Regions from separate parts of the Clostridium sp. AN503 genome, predicted to be linked through region 3. Evidence: predicted binding sites of a transcription regulator. Region 3 holds the regulator's gene; each other region holds the start of a gene.

Evidence for each region. The regulator NrdR, encoded in region 3, represses ribonucleotide reductase genes. The targets are predictions, from matches to a motif close to CACNANATNTNGTG.
Region 1: a site for NrdR is predicted at 1,755-1,768, ahead of nrdD (anaerobic ribonucleoside-triphosphate reductase). Genes of this name have one in related genera too.
Region 2: a site for NrdR is predicted at 1,760-1,773, ahead of nrdD (anaerobic ribonucleoside-triphosphate reductase). Genes of this name have one in related genera too.
Region 4: a site for NrdR is predicted at 2,067-2,080, ahead of AB1I67_RS10960 (ribonucleoside triphosphate reductase). Genes of this name have one in related genera too.

The regions. Positions count from the first base shown of each region.
Region 1 covers NZ_JBFDTP010000001.1:204,931-208,096, forward strand. Annotated here, with positions in the region: gene nrdD (anaerobic ribonucleoside-triphosphate reductase) at 1-1,730, opposite strand, end outside; gene AB1I67_RS00885 (D-alanyl-D-alanine carboxypeptidase family protein) at 1,933-3,166, shown strand, end outside.
Region 2 covers NZ_JBFDTP010000002.1:2,020,078-2,023,243, reverse strand. Annotated here, with positions in the region: gene AB1I67_RS16690 (ABC transporter ATP-binding protein) at 1-578, shown strand, start outside; gene AB1I67_RS16685 (DUF6773 family protein) at 857-1,294, opposite strand; gene AB1I67_RS16680 (helix-turn-helix transcriptional regulator) at 1,299-1,493, opposite strand; gene nrdD (anaerobic ribonucleoside-triphosphate reductase) at 1,862-3,166, shown strand, end outside.
Region 3 covers NZ_JBFDTP010000002.1:2,811,404-2,814,569, reverse strand. Annotated here, with positions in the region: gene AB1I67_RS20340 (DUF975 family protein) at 1-548, shown strand, start outside; gene AB1I67_RS20335 (YlmC/YmxH family sporulation protein) at 655-891, shown strand; gene nrdR (transcriptional regulator NrdR) at 1,082-1,537, shown strand; gene AB1I67_RS20325 (YqeG family HAD IIIA-type phosphatase) at 1,565-2,077, shown strand; gene aroE (shikimate dehydrogenase) at 2,074-2,949, shown strand; gene AB1I67_RS20315 (shikimate kinase) at 2,949-3,166, shown strand, end outside.
Region 4 covers NZ_JBFDTP010000002.1:807,401-810,566, reverse strand. Annotated here, with positions in the region: gene AB1I67_RS10960 (ribonucleoside triphosphate reductase) at 1-1,957, opposite strand, end outside; gene hflX (GTPase HflX) at 2,153-3,166, opposite strand, start outside.

The DNA.
Region 1 (3,166 bases), on a different contig from region 3:
TGAAGGCATTTAGCGAACTTATATGTGGTGGATTCCATCGGCGTACCGTACACAGAATAGCTGATATTCTCGGCAGCCTTCCACTCAGCACACTTATCGTTAAGCCGCTGCATCACCTTTAACGCAAACTCTTTTCCTTCCGGATCGGTGTGGGATTTCCCGGTCATCCGCATGCACATCTCATGAAGGCCGGCATAGCCCAGAGAGATCGTTGAATAACCGTTAAACAAAAGCTTATCGATGGTCTCTCCTTTTTTCAGTCTCGCCAGCGCCCCATTCTGCCAGAGGATCGGCGCCACATCCGATATCGTACCCAACAGACGCTCGTGCCTGCAGCGGAGTCCCCGGTGGCACAGCTCCAGACGCTCATCCAGAATATCCCAGAACCGTTCCATATTCCCGTCGGAGGAACAGGCCACATCCACCAGGTTGATGGTCACCACTCCCTGGTTGAACCGGCCGTAAAACTTGTGGCTTCCGTCCGGATTCCGCTGGGAATCCTCCACAGTCAGGAAGGAACGGCAGCCCATGCAGGTATATACATTTCCGCGCTTCAGTTCCTTCATGATCTTTGCAGAAATATAATCGGGCACCATGCGCTTTGCCGTACATTTTGCCGCCAGCTCTGTCAGATACCAGTACGGGGCGTCCTCGGTGATATTGTCCTCATCCAGCACATAGATCAGCTTGGGAAATGCAGGAGTGATCCATACGCCCTTCTCATTCTTCACTCCCTGCATCCTCTGGAGCATCACTTCCTCGATGATCAGGGCCAGATCCTCCCTGGTACGTCCCTTGGGGACTTCATCCAGATACATAAACACCGTAACGAACGGCGCCTGGCCATTACAGGTCATCAGAGTGATGAGCTGGTACTGTATGGTCTGGATGCCGCTCCTGATCTCCTCTTTCAGGCGGCGCTCCACCACCTTGCTGACAATCGCCTCATCCAGGCTCTCACCACACTCCTCACGCTCTGCGATCACGCTCTTACGGATCTTCTGCCTGCTGATATCCACAAACGGCGCCAAATGGGAAAGAGTAAAGGACTGACCGCCATATTGGTTGCTGGCTACCTGCGCAACAATCTGAGTGGTCACATTGCAGGCGGTAAAAAAGCTGTGCGGCTTCTCGATCATGGTCTCGCTGATGACCGTACCGTTCTGCAGCATGTCCTCCAGGTTGATCAGGTCGCAGTTGTGCTCCTTCTGCGCATAATAGTCCGTATCATGGAAATGGATGATCCCCGCCTCGTGGGCCTGGACGATCTCCTCCGGCAGCAGCACACGCCGGCTTAAGTCCTTGCTGACCTCACCTGCCATATAGTCACGCTGAGTGGAATTGATCACCGGGTTCTTGTTGGAATTCTCCTGCTTTACCTCTTCATTGATATGCTCCAGCAGAGAAAGGATGCCGTTATCCGTAGTGTTGGATTTACGGGTCAATTCCCTTTTATAGCGGTAACGCACATACTTCTGTGCCACCTCATAACCGCGCATCTCCATGATACCCGTCTCTACCATATCCTGGATATCTTCCACGTTGACTGCATGCGTCGCTTCGTCTACCATTTTTGCGATCGTCTCTGCCACTGCATTTATCTGATCCTCATTCATCTGGTGAATCCGCTCCACGCTCAGATTCGCCTTCCTGATTGCGTTTACGATTTTGGATACATCAAAGGATACTTCTTTCCCATTTCTTTTGATAACATTTGTTTTTACTTCCATTTTGTTTCCACTCCCTTTAGCGTATACTATATGTTGTCTATGTAAGCACTAAAATAATCTATATCTAGTGTCCTGTAATATCATACTACAAAACATAGAAGAAGGGAAGGGGTAATTTCAATAATATTTTCTTGAATATTCAAATCATATAAGGTATGATAAAACATGTGTGAATTTTGTCTGAGATTGGGAGGTTTTAATATTGAAGCAAAAGATAAAACAGATATTGTGCATCCTGCTGGCCTGCCAGCTTTTTATAATCACTGCCTGGGCAAAACCCACCTGGCCTGCGGATACGGGGATCCAGGCCGAGGCAGGTATAGTCATGGATGCGGAATCAGGCGCAGTCCTGTTCGGCCAGGGTATCCATGAGACTTATCCGCCCGCAAGCATCACCAAGATCCTCACCGCTCTGATCGTGCTGGAGCACAGCAGTTTAGATGAGACTGTCACCTTCTCCGAAACTGCCATGATGAGCGTGGAATCCGACAGTGGAAACAAGTTAAGCCTTGTTGCCGGAGACCAGATGTCGGTGGAGGACTGCCTCTATTCCCTGCTCCTCATCTCCGTGAACCAGGCTGCCAATGCCCTTGCCGAACATGTGGCGGGAAGCATCCCTGAATTTGTGGATATGATGAACGCGAAGCTGGAGGAGTTAGGCTGCGTGGAAAGTCATTTTGACAATCCTTCCGGGCTGAACGGCGATACCCAGTATGTGTCCGCCTATGACATGGCGCTGATCGCCCAGGCCGCTTACAAAAATGAGACGCTTTTAAAGATCAATTCCACCCTTACCCATACGATCGCACCTACCACCAACAACCCGGACGGGGTTTCCTTCCGGACGGAGCACCGTCTCCTCTATACGGACGATCCCTCCAGCCCCTTCTATTTCCCGGCGGCTGTGGCAGGAAAGACCGGATATCTGTTAAAAGCGGGAAATACACTGGTGACTTATGCGGAAAGCGATGGCCGGAAGATCATTTCCGTCATCCTGAAAGGACAGCAGGGTCAGACCCGCCAGTATTTCCTGGATGGAAAGGAGCTGCTTGACTTCGGCTTCCGCAGTTTCCAGAACCTGAATATTGCCGACAACGAATCCCGCTATGTGACTGGTGATGAGACACTCAGCCTGGATACCGGACAGTTCAAGGCCTCCGATCTTGTGATCGAGCCCGGCAGGGTGCTTACCCTGCCGAAGAACGCTTCCTTCGCAGATGCCGACTTATCCCTGGAGGAGCTTCCTGCACATCATCCGGACAACGCAGTGGCGCTCCTTAAGTACACTTACGATGAACGGACCATCGGAACAGCATATCTGCTGGCAAAGGATGGAGTTCAGGTGAACGGCACTCTGGCAGATGTCCCTCCAGAGGATCCTTCGGACACGGCAAATCCAGACTCAACGCCCAGTTCATCAGATGATGCGCTGAAAC
Region 2 (3,166 bases), 790 kb from region 3:
TGCGCTTTTATGATGTGATGGGCGGTTCGATCCAGGTATCCGGAGAAGATATCCGTCATGTGACAAGAAAAAGCCTGAGGACCAGCTACGGCATGGTACTGCAGGAGACCTGGCTGAAATCCGGAACGATCCGTGAAAACATTGCCTATGGCCGGCCAGACGCCACAGACGAAGAGGTCATCCATGCCGCCAAAGAGGCCCATGCCCACAGCTTCATCAAAAGGATGCCCCAGGGCTACGACACTGTGATCTCAGAAGACGGAGGAAACCTGTCCCAGGGCCAGAAGCAGCTGCTGTGCATCGCCCGCGTCATGCTCTGCCTGCCGCCAATGCTGATCCTGGACGAAGCCACCTCCTCCATAGACACACGAACTGAGATCCGCATCCAAAAGGCATTTGCTGTGATGATGGAAGGGAGAACCAGCTTTATTGTGGCACATAGATTGTCGACGATCCGAGAAGCAGATGTGATACTGGTGATGAAAGACGGACACATTATAGAGCAGGGGACGCATGAAGGGTTATTAGAGAAAAAAGGATTCTACGCAAACCTGTACGAGAGCCAATTTTCGTGCTAGCTATGAGCAGTGCGGAAAGAAACAGAGTGGAACCGCCGTCCGAAAGCTTGCTTTCGAGCGGCGGTTCCACTCTGTTTCTTGACATAGGGCGACAGCCCGCGACCGACATGCAGCGAAGCGGAATGGAGGTGCACTGCGTAGTAGATCAACGCGACCAATGCGACAGCCCGCGACCGACGCATTGAACACTTGGCGAGGGTTTTTCGAGCCTGGTGTGAAAGCGCACAGAGGGCATGCAGCGAAGCGGAATGGAGGTGCACTGCGGACTAATCTGCGGACTAATCATCATACTTATCATCCATCTTTTTCTGCTGCCGATCCGCCCACTTCCGGAATCCAATCTGTGCCGCCAAAAAGCATCCAATAAAAGAAAATGCAAACCCCAGCACATTCGCCCATTCCACGTCCTTACCCCTGTTTTGCAGAACCGCCACGAACACAAATACAGAAACCGCCAGAGCGCAGACTAACGCGAGCACCAGATTCTGTTTAAACTTATTTGCAGGAACCATAACCTGCGTCACACCCAGCATCCTGCCCCGTATCAGAAGATAGACAGGGCATCCAACCAAGATCGGATATTCCGGGATACAGTCCAGGGCGCCCATCCCCAGCACAGCGGTCTTGATTATGATCGATACACAGCATCCAAACAGGACGATCCGGAACAATTCCGCGTAAATCTTTTCATAAGTACTTTTCACACGTTCATCCATATCATCATACCTCCCAAAATAAGTCATCCAATGTTTTGTCCAGAGCTTTGCAGATTGCGATGCAGAGCTTCAAAGACGGGTTATAATCGCCGGTTTCGATCATGCCGATGGTCTGCCTCGTCACCCCGACGACAGCCGCCAGGTCTCCCTGCGACATATCTTTGGCGGCACGCGCCGATTTCAATTTCAGATTTTTCATTGGTCCTGCCTCCTGATTCCACTATACCATACACATTGCAAAATGTCAAATATATATTGCATTTTGCAATGCGAACAGAAGCTGGTAAAAGATCGCCTGACCAAAGAAAATCCCAGGCTTTATCCCGGGGGAAGTACCGCTGCATACCGCTGCATCAAGAACTTTTTTATGGATTATGATATAGACAAAGAGGCAGTCACCGATTATAATAAAATCCTACAGAAAAAGAAGATCAAACTATATATAGCGCTTTGCGAAAACCTACAAACAAAATATAGTAAACAGACAAAACTGACCAGATCAGCCGGATCAAGATCCAGGTGCAGCCAGGATCTTAATCTGCTTTATTTATCATAAGGGGGATTACCATGAAAGTACAGAAACGTGACGGCCGTGTAGCGGCCTATGACGCGGAGAAGATCCGCGCCGCCATAGAAAAAGCCAATGAGACAGTGGAGGAGCAGGAGCGGGTGGACGCGGCCCTGATCGAGGACACGATCCGCTATGTGGAATCGCAGGCCACGGACGTGATGCCGGTAGAGACGATCCAGGATATGATCGAGGCGCGTCTGGTGGAGCGCAACAAGTATGCTCTCGCGAAGAAATATATGATCTACCGCTTTCAGAGGGCGCTGCTGCGTAAATCCAACACCACGGATGAGTCCATTCTCAAGCTGATCCGCAATGAGAATAAGGAGCTGGCGGAGGAGAACTCCAACAAGAACACCACGCTGGCATCTACCCAGAGGGATTACATTGCGGGAGAGGTCTCCAGGGATGTGACTAAAAGGCTGCTTTTGCCGGAGCAGATCACCATGGCCCATGAGAATGGAGTGCTGCATTTCCATGATGCCGATTATTTTATCCAGCCGATCTTTAACTGCTGTCTGATCGATATCGGGGATATGCTGGATCATGGAACCGTGATGAACGGGAAACTGATCGAGTCGCCGAAGAGCTTTCAGGTGGCCTGTATCGTCACAACGCAGATCATCGCGGCGGTTGCCAGCAACCAGTATGGAGGACAGTCCGTGGCGGTAAAGCATCTGGGAAAATATCTGCGCAGGAGCCGTGAAAAATACGACCGGGAGCTGCGCAGGGAGTTTGGCCTGGAGGCAGGCGGTGAGCAGTCCGGCAGCATTGGAGAGGCAGAGCTAAAACGTATTGTGAACATCCGCCTGCGCGACGAATTAAAGTCAGGCGTCCAGACGATCCAGTATCAGATCAACACTCTGATGACCACCAACGGTCAGGCGCCCTTTGTGACCCTGTTTATGCAGATCGAGCCGGATTACGAGTATGTAGAAGAAAACGTGATGATCATCGAGGAGATCCTGCGCCAGAGGCTGGAGGGAACGAAGAACGAGCAGGGAGTCTATGTGACCCCGGCATTCCCCAAGCTGATCTATGTGCTGGATGAATGCAACTGCCTAAAAGGCGGGGCGTACGACTATGTGACACGTCTTGCGGTACAGTGTTCGGCAAAACGGATGTACCCGGATTACATATCCGCAAAGAAGATGCGCGAGAATTACGAGGGCAACGTTTTCAGCTGTATGGGCTGCCGTTCTTTTCTGTCCCCGTGGAAGGACGAGGATGGAAACTATAAATGGGAGGGCCGGTTCAACCAGGGTGTGGTCAGCATCAACCTTCCGCAGATCGGGATCATTGCC
Region 3 (3,166 bases):
TGATGGTAGGCTATGTTAGGCTCTGCTACCGGATCGCTGTGGGGGAGGAGTGCGAGATAGGCGACCTGTTCTTTGCAGTGAAGAATCATTTCCCACGGTATCTGGGTCTTATGTCCCTTTTGACACTTTACAGTATCCTGTCCTGTCTGCCGGGACTGCTGTTGTGGATATTGTTCTCTGTCGGCAGGCATATCGGCGCAGGCTTCCTGGTGGGATATCCCCTGATGCTGGTGGTGCCGATCGCCGTCCTGTGCCGTTATGCTATGGCCCTGCCTGCATTGGTTGAAGATCCTCAGCTTCGGGTGATGGAAGCCATGCGGTTCAGCAAAGACCTGATGCAGGGGAATATCTGGCGGATGATCCGGCTGGAATTCAGCTTTTTCGGGATCTTTATATTGGGATATCTGACGTTTGGGATCGGTTATATCTGGATCGCACCCTATCTGGTCTGTACCAATATACGGTTCTATCTGACCATAAAGGACGAAAAGTATCCTCCGGTTTATCAGACGCAGGGATTGCCCGGAGTTCCGGAATATCCCATATAAAACGGAATTCAGGGTCCGGACGGACAAAACAGAAAAATACGCATAGAATACACTAAGGGAGAAATCAGGTGTAGACTATGCGTATTTTTGATTTAAAAAAAAAGAAGTGATCAATATCTGCGACTGCAAACGGCTGGGGTATGTGGGAGATGTGGAATTTGACCCGTGTACCGGATGTATCACCCATCTGATCGTACCAGGGCCAGGGTGCCTTTGCGGGATATTTGGACGGGAAAAGGAGTATGTGATCTCCTTCTGCGACGTGAAACAGATCGGGGACGATATCATCCTGGTGGAGATCAAGAAGCTCAAGGATGTGGAGAAAGCCTGTAAGTATGATTAGCCAGTTATGACCGCAGTTTATGGCGGCTGCCGCCGGCACGGCAATCCATATGATATCCCAACACGTCATCCCCGGCTGAAAAACAGCTTGCGCATATTTGGCAGGTAATGTAAAATAGACGTAATGTAAGTTGACGTAAAACATTGACGTAAAACCAAATCAAGGGGTTGAAAACCAGGAGGAAAAAAAGTTGAAATGTCCATATTGCAACGCAGCAGATACGAAGGTAATCGATTCCAGGCCGGCAGATGACAACAGCTCTATCCGGCGCCGCCGTCAGTGCGAGACCTGTGGGAAGCGCTTTACAACTTATGAAAAATTAGAGACCATGCCGCTTATGGTGATCAAGAAGGACCGTTCCAGGGAGGCTTACGACCGCTCCAAGATCGAGGCGGGGATCATCCACTCCTGCCACAAGCGTCCCGTATCCACACAGCAGATCAATTCCATGATCGACGAGATCGAGAACCAGATCTTCAATATGGAGGAGAAGGAAGTGGAGACTTCCGCCATCGGTGAGCTGGTGATGCGCAGGCTCAAGCAGATGGATGAGGTTGCTTATGTACGTTTCGCATCCGTATACCGGGAGTTCAAGGATGTGAATACGTTTATGGAAGAGCTGGGCAAGCTGCTGAAGAATAAGTGACATTTATAGAAGGAGAGACCGGCATTGATACTAGAACAATTTTACCCGAAGGAGTGGCTGGACAGTACAGATGCGATACCCTGGGAGCAGTGGCAGGAAAGGGGCATCCGCGGGGTGATCTTCGATATTGACAATACTCTGGTTCCTCACGGAGCGCCGGCGGACAAGCGGGCGCTTGTTCTGTTTGAGCGGCTTCACAGGCTGGGGATCAGGACCTGCCTTTTATCAAACAATAAGGAACCGCGGGTGGCGTCTTTTGCAGAGAAGGTAAACTCACCCTATATCCACAAGGCGGGCAAACCGGGGATCAGGAATTATCTAAAGGCCATGGAGATCATGGGGACCGACAGGGATACGACCCTGTTTGTGGGAGACCAGCTGTTCACGGATGTGTACGGCGCAAACCGGTGCGGGATCTATGGAATCCTGGTGAAACCCATTGATCCAAAGGAGGAGATCCAGATCGTTCTGAAGCGTTACCTGGAAGCTCCTGTGCTGTATCTATATAAAAAGAAACTGAGAAAAGAGACTGACCAATGAAGACAAGCGGAAAGACTATGGTATGCGGGGTGATGGGATGCCCGATCGAGCACTCCATGTCCCCGATGATGCACAACTACTATTCGGAGCAGATCGGCGTGGATATGACCTATGTGCCGTTTAAGGTACAGCCTGGACAGGTGGGCGCTGCGGTGAGAGGCGCGTATGCCTTAAACGTGACCGGCGTCAATGTGACGATCCCTCACAAGCAGGCAGTCATGGAGCATCTGTGCGGCATCGATGAGGCTGCGGAGGCGATCGGTGCGGTCAATACCCTGGTGCGGGATGAACTGGGCTATAAAGGATATAATACGGATGCAGCAGGGCTTTTCCGGGCCATGACGGAAGCTGGTATGGAGATACAGGATGAGACATGCATCCTTCTGGGAGCAGGCGGCGCTGCGAAGGCGGCAGCCTATGTACTGGCGAAGGAAGGCGCGGCCCGGGTCTATGTGCTCAACCGGAGTGTGGATAAGGCGCGTGCTCTGTCGGATGATATCAATGGGCGGTTCGGCAGGGAGCTTCTTGTGCCGCTGGCGCTTTCAGAGTGGCGTTCCATCCCGGAGAAAGACTGCCTGGCCGTACAGACCACCAGTGTGGGGATGCATCCGGATGTGGAAGCTGCGCCGGTCACAGAGCCGGAGTTTTATGAGAAGTTGGGCGCGGCGTTTGACGTGATCTATACGCCTGTGGAGACGAAGTTCATGAAGCTTGCAGCGGCTGCAGGAGCCAGGACCAGCAACGGGCTGGACATGCTTTTATATCAGGGGATTGCAGCTTATGAAATGTGGTATCCTGAGGTAAAGATACCGGAGCCTGTGATCGACGGAGCGCGGGAGCTTCTGTCCCGGTTTCTGGGAGGGGATGCGTGATGAAACAGAACGTGATCCTGATCGGTTTTATGGGGGCGGGCAAGACCCGTGTGGGCGGCGCATATGCGGCGGCAGCAGGCAGTCCTTTGCTGGATACGGACCAGATGATCGAGATAGAGGCGGGCATGTCCATTTCTGACATTTTTGCCACCCAGGGAGAACCGGCATTCCGCCGGGCAGAGACCAGGGTGCTGGAAAAGCTTTTGGCAGAGACGGA
Region 4 (3,166 bases), 2.0 Mb from region 3:
CGCAGATCGGACAGGTCTTGTGCTCGCCGATCAGATACCCGTGGTCCCTGCAGATCGAATAAGTGGGCGACAACGTATAATACGGCAGGCGGTAGTTCTCCGCAACGGTCCGCACCAGCTTTGCTGCGGCCTTCCAGTCAGGCAGCTTCTCTCCCAGGAATGCATGGAACACGGTCCCTGATGTGTACAGGGTCTGAAGCTGATCCTGGATATCCAGCGCCTCGAAAATGTCCGCGGTATAATCCACCGGCAGATGGGAGCTGTTGGTATAGTAAGGGGTGTCTCCCTTGCAGCCCGCTGTCTTGATGTCCGGGTATTTCTTCACATCATGTTTTGCCAGACGATAGGTAGTGGACTCCGCAGGGGTTGCCTCAAGGTTATATAAGTCGCCATACTGCTCCTGGTACATCACCAGACGCTCCCTCATATGGTTCAGCACATCCTTGGTAAACTGCTGGGTCTCCGGGTCCGTCATATCCTTTCCGATCCATCTGGCATTTAAGCCCACCTCATTCATACCGATCAGCCCGATGGTGGAAAAATGATTCTCAAAGCTGCCCAGATACCTCTTTGTATAGGGATACAGACCGCCGTTTAAAAGCTTCGTGATCACTTCCCGCTTCACCCTTAAGGAACGGGCCGAAATATCCATCATATTGTCCAGCTTATCGTAAAAATCCTCTTCATCCTTTGCAAGATATGCGATCCTCGGCATATTGATGGTCACAACGCCTACAGATCCGGTGCTCTCGCCGGAACCGAAGAATCCGCCGGTCTTCTTGCGCAGCTCCCGAAGGTCCAGGCGCAGACGGCAGCACATGCTGCGCACATCGCTCGGCTCCATATCGCTGTTGATATAGTTGGAAAAATACGGGGTGCCGTACTTGGAGGTCATCTCAAACAGCAGCCGGTTGTTCTCCGTGTCTGACCAGTCAAAATCCCTGGTAATGGAATAGGTAGGGATCGGATACTGGAAACCGCGGCCGTTGGCATCGCCCTCGATCATGGTCTCAATAAATGCCTTATTGACCATATCCATCTCGCGTTTGCAGTCCTTGTACTTAAAATCCATCTCCTTGCCGCCCACGATCGCCGGAAGCTCCGCCATATCATTCGGAACGGTCCAGTCCAGGGTGATGTTGGAGAACGGTGCCTGGGTCCCCCAGCGGCTTGGAGTATTGACGCCGTAAATGAAGGATTCAATACATTTCTTTACTTCCTGATAGGTTAGGTTGTCCGCTTTCACAAATGGAGCCAGATAGGTATCAAAGGAAGAGAATGCCTGGGCGCCCGCCCACTCATTCTGCATAATGCCCAGAAAGTTCACCATCTGGTTGCAGAGCACGGATAAATGCTTCGCCGGTGCAGAGGTGATCTTGCCCGGGATACCGCCCAGCCCTTCGATCAAAAGCTGCTTTAAGGACCAGCCTGCACAGTATCCGGTCAGCATGGACAGATCGTGGATATGGATATCCGCATTGCGGTGTGCCTCCGCGATCTCCTGGTCGTAGATCTCAGACAGCCAGTAGTTGGCAGTGACCGCACCGGAGTTGCTTAAGATCAGTCCCCCCACAGAATATGTAACAGTGGAATTCTCCTTGACACGCCAGTCTTCCACCTTCACGTAGCTGTTCACCACATCCTTGTAATCCAGGATGGTCGTCTTCATGTTGCGGATCTTCTCCCGCTGCTTGCGGTACAAAATATAAGCCTTCGCCACATCCGTATAACCGGTCTGCTCCAGCACATGCTCGACACTGTCCTGTATCTGCTCTACGGAAATACTGCCCTCATGCATCTTCCCCTGGAAATCAGAGGTCACACGCAGAGACAGCAGCTCCAGTATCTCGTTGTTGTAATCCTTTCCCGTAGCCTTAAATGCTTTCTTAATCGCCTCTGTGATCTTATTCAGACTAAACTCCGCAACTTCCCCGTCGCGTTTTACTACATTGATCATGAAATCCCTTTCTCCTTTCGCACCTGCCGGTTCAACCACCGAATACTCCCAAAAAATTCACCGCGATCATCGCGCTATGTTATAGATTATAGCAGAGCCAAAAAGAAAACACAATATCTAGTTTTGCTCAAAAACGCGAAACATAGATATTGTGTCTTATCACATTTTCTTATAACTGATCTGTCCAACGGGACATCACGGTTTTGTCACCAGACCGGCGAATAATTCTGCCGGAACATAGGCTTTTACGGCGATTCCGTCCGCCTCGTACTCCTCCGAGAGCAGCTCCCCATACTTCCGAATCGTCTGAATCTTTCCCGCTTCCTGGTAAGAAAAGAGACGTTCCAGATACACTTTCTGACTTCTTAAGATCTTTTCCAGGGTATCTATAAGCTCTCCTAATCCTTCCCCGGTTTTTGCAGAGATCCGCACCTGATAATCCGACTTAAGATCTCTCGGAAATTCATCATCTGTTTTTTTGTCCGTCTTATTGAAGACCGTGACGATGATCTTGTCCTCCACTTCCAGCTCACGCAGGGTTTCATACACCACATGCATCTGCATATCCATATTGGGGTTGGAGCAGTCCACTACGTGAAGGATGATATCACTGTATTTTGCTTCCTCCAGCGTGCTCTTGAACGCTTCGATCAGATGGTGGGGCAGCTTCCGGATAAATCCTACGGTATCCGTCAGAAGAATCTTCTGTCCGCTCTCCAGCTCCAGGCCGCGGGTGGTCGGGTCCAGGGTTGCGAACAGCTTATCTTCCGCCAGTATCCCTGCATCCGTCAGACGATTTAACAGTGTGGACTTCCCCGCATTAGTATAGCCCACGATCGCGGCAACAGGCGTGTGGGCCTTTTCCCGCTGTTTCCGTATCACATCCCGGTGGCGCTTCACTTCCTCCAGCTCTGCTTTCAGCTGTCCGATCCGCTCATGGATCAGACGACGGTCCATCTCCAGCTTTTTCTCACCCGGACCTCTGGTCCCGATGCCGCCGCCCAGACGGGACAGGGAGCTTCTAAGTCCCACCAGCCGGGCTGCCCGGTACTTGAGCTGGGCCAGCTCTACCTGGATCTTCCCCTCGCTGGTGGTAGCCCTTGCCGCAAAGATATCCAGGATGACCATAGTCCGGTCCATGACCTTGGTATCCAGCGCATCCTCCAGATTCCGAAGCTGGGCCGGAGAGAGTTCATCATCACAGACAAC